DNA from 2 places in the Streptomyces vastus genome. Region 2 is predicted to be linked to the other one. Evidence: riboswitches for the same ligand, from Rfam matches in the RefSeq annotation. Region 2 holds a riboswitch; the other holds the start of a gene.
The links. Region 2 has a riboswitch for cobalamin ahead of ABD357_RS11750 (ribonucleoside-diphosphate reductase subunit alpha). Riboswitches for the same ligand answer to the same signal wherever they lie in the genome.
Positions count from the first base shown of each region.

Region 1: linked by a shared signal. The riboswitch ahead of ABD357_RS15175 (CbtB domain-containing protein) and the one ahead of ABD357_RS11750 (ribonucleoside-diphosphate reductase subunit alpha) in region 2 are both predicted to bind cobalamin.

Region 1 is NZ_BAAASJ010000031.1:170,616-172,809, reverse strand. Features, by position in the region: gene ABD357_RS15185 (acyl-CoA dehydrogenase family protein) at 1-199, opposite strand, end outside; gene ABD357_RS15180 (CbtA family protein) at 375-1,139, opposite strand; gene ABD357_RS15175 (CbtB domain-containing protein) at 1,165-1,398, opposite strand; cobalamin riboswitch at 1,436-1,598, opposite strand; gene ABD357_RS15170 (histidine phosphatase family protein) at 1,709-2,194, shown strand, end outside.
Region 2 is NZ_BAAASJ010000026.1:23,780-25,973, forward strand. Features, by position in the region: gene ABD357_RS11750 (ribonucleoside-diphosphate reductase subunit alpha) at 1-833, opposite strand, end outside; cobalamin riboswitch at 978-1,118, opposite strand; gene ABD357_RS11755 (GNAT family N-acetyltransferase) at 1,208-1,714, opposite strand; gene ABD357_RS11760 (nucleoside hydrolase) at 1,788-2,194, opposite strand, start outside.

The sequences.
Region 1 (2,194 bases), on a different contig from region 2:
CGCGCCCGCCGTACTCCTTCGGCCAGCCCACCCCGAGCCAGCCGTCGGAGCCGAGCCGGCGGATGGTCTCGCGGTAGAACCGCTTCTGCGCGGCCGGGTCGGCGTACCGGGCGTGCACGTCCTCCGGTACCAACTCGGTGAAGTAGGCGCGCAGTTCGGTGCGCAACTCCTGCTGCTCCGGCGTGTATTCGAGATGCACGGCGCCTCCTGGCTCCCACGGGGCTCCCACTGGCCTGCTGCTCCGGCCGCCCGATCCTGACGGCGCACACCGTAGAACGTGTTCCAGAAATTGGGAACACGCAGGAGTGGGTGACAGTGGATGGCACAAGGAAAGGCCCCCGGTTGTCCGGGGGCCCATCTCTTGACTCAACTGCTCACTGCGGTACGGGAGTTGCCTGTGTGGCGCTCCCCCGCCGGGCGGCAGCCGTACGCGGAGCCAGTATGCGCTCCGCGAGGTACCCGAATAGCAGGCCGTACGCCGTCCACAGCGTCACCTGGATCGCGAGGGCGGCCAGCCGGTACTGCCACAGCAGGGTGCCGGGGAAGCCCTCGGGGACGTTGTTGAAGGACGGCAGGAGCGCGTAAGCCAGACCGACGACGAGGACGAAGAAGGCTCCCGCGGAGAGGGTGGCGTTCCAGTTGCCCAGGCGTGGCGCGAGGCGCTTGCCGAGGATTACCGTGCCGACGGCCAGCAGCACGCTGAGCACGACCATCAGGAAGTACAGCGTGGTCCGCTGGTTGAGGGTGTCGGGGTTGCCGACGGCCGGCGGGTTGGCGGGGTACTTCAGGAACGGCACGACGTAGACGGCGAGCAGGCCCGCGGTCGACAGCAGCAGCGCGCTCGCACGCGGCCCGAAGCGGCCGATCCTGCCGAGTGCGAAGCAGTACGCGAGGGCGGCGATGCCGCCGAACGCGACGCCGTAGACGAGGACGCCGGTGCTCAGGCCTGCGGTGGACTGCATGGTGCGGCTGACGAGTTCCTCGCCGCCGTGCTCGTGGGCGTGTGCCTCCTCGAAGGCGATGGCCTCGTCGACGCGTGGTTCGCCGAGGAAGTAGGCGACGACCAGGGCGAGCAGGCCCGCGGCGAGTCCCGCGAGCATGCCACGCACCAGGAGGTTTCTGACGGTTGCTGAGTCCATGTGCTCGTACGCTTCCTCGTCGCCGTCAGTGGCAGGGGAAGCCGAGCAGATGGCGGGCGTCGTGCACCCACTCGTGCACGCCTTCACCGGAGAGCAGGGAGGTGGCTCCCTGCTCGGCGCCGACGAAGTAGAGCAGGACCAGCATCAGGATGCCGAAGAAGACCGCCCAGGGGGCGATCGCGCCGATCGGCAGCTTGGCCGGCACGGCGGCCGGTGCGGCGGGGTTGGTTGCGCTCGGCTGAGCGATGGACTGCGCCATGTGGCAGGACCTCCTGGGGAACTCGCGTCCCGTCTTGGTGGTGCACAGGACGACGGCCACGGGTCTGACTTACCCGGCCTGAACCGCCCCTGGCGGGTGGCGGTCAGTACGGGCTTACAGTGGCGCGACCGTGCCGGATTCTCACCGGCTTCCGTCGAACCGTCGTCAATATCGACGAGACCGTATCGCGAAGCGGGGAGGCGGCCAAGGGCGCACGCGGTGCCGGAGCGTGCGCCGTTGCCCTGGTCACGCGCCAATTCCCGGTGCGGGCAAGGGCTTTGAGCGGGCGTTTGAGTACGAGAGTGGGCCGATGACCAGCCGAGTGATGTTGATCTCACCAGCGATCAGTGCTGCCTTGCGGGAGGCGCGTTTCGACGACGGATGCTCCCTCGATGCCGCCGGGCTGCGGCTCGCGGAGGCGGCCGAGGGTTCGTTGCCCGCTGTGGACCGGGCCCTGGTCTCCCCCGGCGTGCGCTGTCGCGAGACGGCCGCCGCGCTCGGTCTCGACGCCGCGGACGAGCCCGGGTTGGCGGGACTGGACGTCGGCCGCTGGCGCGGCGCGAGCCTGGCCGAGGTGAGCGCCGGGGAACCGGAGGCGGTCGCACGCTGGCTGGCGGATCCGTCGTACGCACCGCACGGCGGTGAATCCGTACGCGGGTTGTGCGACCGGGTCGCCAAGTGGCTCGATGTGGCTGGGCAGTTCGAGGGCCGGACCCTCGCCGTCGTCGAGCCGGAGATCGTACGGGCCGCGGTGGTACGGGCGCTCGGCGCCCCGGAGGCGGCGTTCTGGCGGATC
Region 2 (2,194 bases):
GTACCGCGGATCAGCGCACCGCGGGAACGGATCCGGGAGTACGCGACGCCGATGCCGCCCGCGTGCTTCGAGAGCCGGGCGACCTGGTGGTAGCGCTCGTAGATGGAGTCCAGCTCGTCCTTCGGGGAGTCGAGGAGGTAGCAGGACGACATCTGGGGGTGCCGCGTACCGGAGTTGAACAGGGTGGGGGAGGAGGGCAGGTAGTCGAGGCGGCTCATCAGCCGGTAGAGCGCGGCGACTTCGTCCACGGAACGGGTGGTGTCGTCATCGGCCAGTCCGCTCGCCACGCGCAGCAAAAAGTGCTGGGGCGTTTCGATGACGTACCGGGTGATCGGGTGTCGCAACAGGTACCGGCTGTGGAGCGTACGCAGCCCGAAGTACCCGAAGCGGTCGTTGCCTTCGGGGTCGATGAGGCTGTCGAGGCGAGCCGCATGGATCCGTGCGAACTCGGCTGTGCGGTCGGCGATCAGGCCCTCGCGGTGCCCTGCCGCGACCGACTCGGAGAATGACCGCACGTCCTGCGAGGCGGCCTCGGCCGCGATGCTGATGTTCAGCAGCCGGGCGGCCAGCTTCGAATAGGCGGGGTCCTCGGAGATCAGGCCCGCGGCCGCCTCGGTGGCCAGCTCGCGCAGCTCCGCCCCGTCCGCATGGGCGGACCGGCCGCGCAGCGCAGCGGCAGCGACCCGGCCGGGGTCGGTGTCGGGGAGATCGGCGGTGAGGTCGGTCAGGGTCCGCAGCAACGCGGTCCCTGGTGTGTCGGTCTCGGCCTCGGCCCTGTCCTGCTGGTCCTGTGTCGCTTTCGCTGAGACCGGATCGGCCGGCGCGATGGTCACGTGGGGCTCTCCCTCGCTCGGTAAGGGGCCTGCGGGGAGAGGGTGGTTCGGGGTACACGGGCGTACGCGCTCTGCGGCAGCGGGACGCCGCGTCCACCGGCCCACTCCGCGAGGCCCGGACGTCATGGTCGCCCGGGCCGGATCGGCCTGGGCGCGCTGTCGGCAGGTCCTCGGACTGACGCTCGCGCACGCCCCGTCCCGAGGACGGACATGCACAAGTACACCGTTGCGGGACAGTTCCGGATTCGCACCGGATTCCCCTGCGGCGACAGCGAGCATGAGCATACATCTTGTGTTGGGCTTGGGAAGCGCACCCCACATGTTGTGTTGCGTGGTGGGCTCAGGCTGAAGAGCCGCGTGAACAGTGACGGCCTCTACAGCTCCAACTCGTAGGTCAGCAGTCTGATGTCGTCGAGGTGCGGGATCGGGTTCCAGTCGCGTTCCGGAGTGCGGGTGAAGCCGAGACGTTCGTAGATGCGATGGGCTGAGTGCATGGTGCGCTGCGTCGACAGGACGATGCGTACGCAGCCTTCGGTGGCCCGTGCGCGATCTGTGCAGGCGCGTACGAGCGCCTCTCCGACACCCCGGCCGCGGGCCTCCGGGGCGACGGCGAGCATCCGTATCTCGGCCTCACCGGGTTCCGCGATGTCGGCCATCGGTCCGCCGGAGGGTACGAACGTCACGCCGCCCAGCACGCGGTCGTGCTCGACGGCGACCAGCACCACGGCCGCGGCGGCCCGCTTGCCGACGTCTCGCAGCTCGCCCAGGTACTCGTCGCTTTCTCCGAAGTCGAGCAGGCCGTCCCCGAGATAGGCCTGTGCGGTGATCTCACCGAGGGTCTCGTACTCCTCCGGGGCTGCCCGCCTGATCGCGATGTCCATGCGGTGCAGTGTGCATCAGGTGTACGACAACGGCCCTGCGGTTTTCCCCGTACTGGATCTCAGCACGGGGGCCTCAGCCCACCCCTGGCCATTGCGGCAGCGTAGCCACGAAGTCCTTCACGAAGTCACGGGGTCCCGGGCCGAGGGCGACGCGGCCCGTGACGGCCCTGCGGGAGGTGAGGACGGGGGAGTCTGCGTAGTAGACCTGCTGTGCGGCTGAGGGGATGAACACGGTCTTGCCGCGGGTCAGTTCGCTCGCGGACTCGACGATGACCGCGCCCTCCGCGACGGTGATGAACGACTCGTCCGCGCACACGCCCACCGCGAGCGGATCGTGCAGCGGGCAGGCGTCGCCCCCGCCGTGGCGGCGGTAGGCGTCCATGTAGACCCGCAGCAGGCGGGCCGCCAGCGCCGTGCCCGCGCCCGCCGCTTCCACGGCGGCGAGGTCGGCGGGCCGGAAGAGCCAGCGGAGCGAGGCGT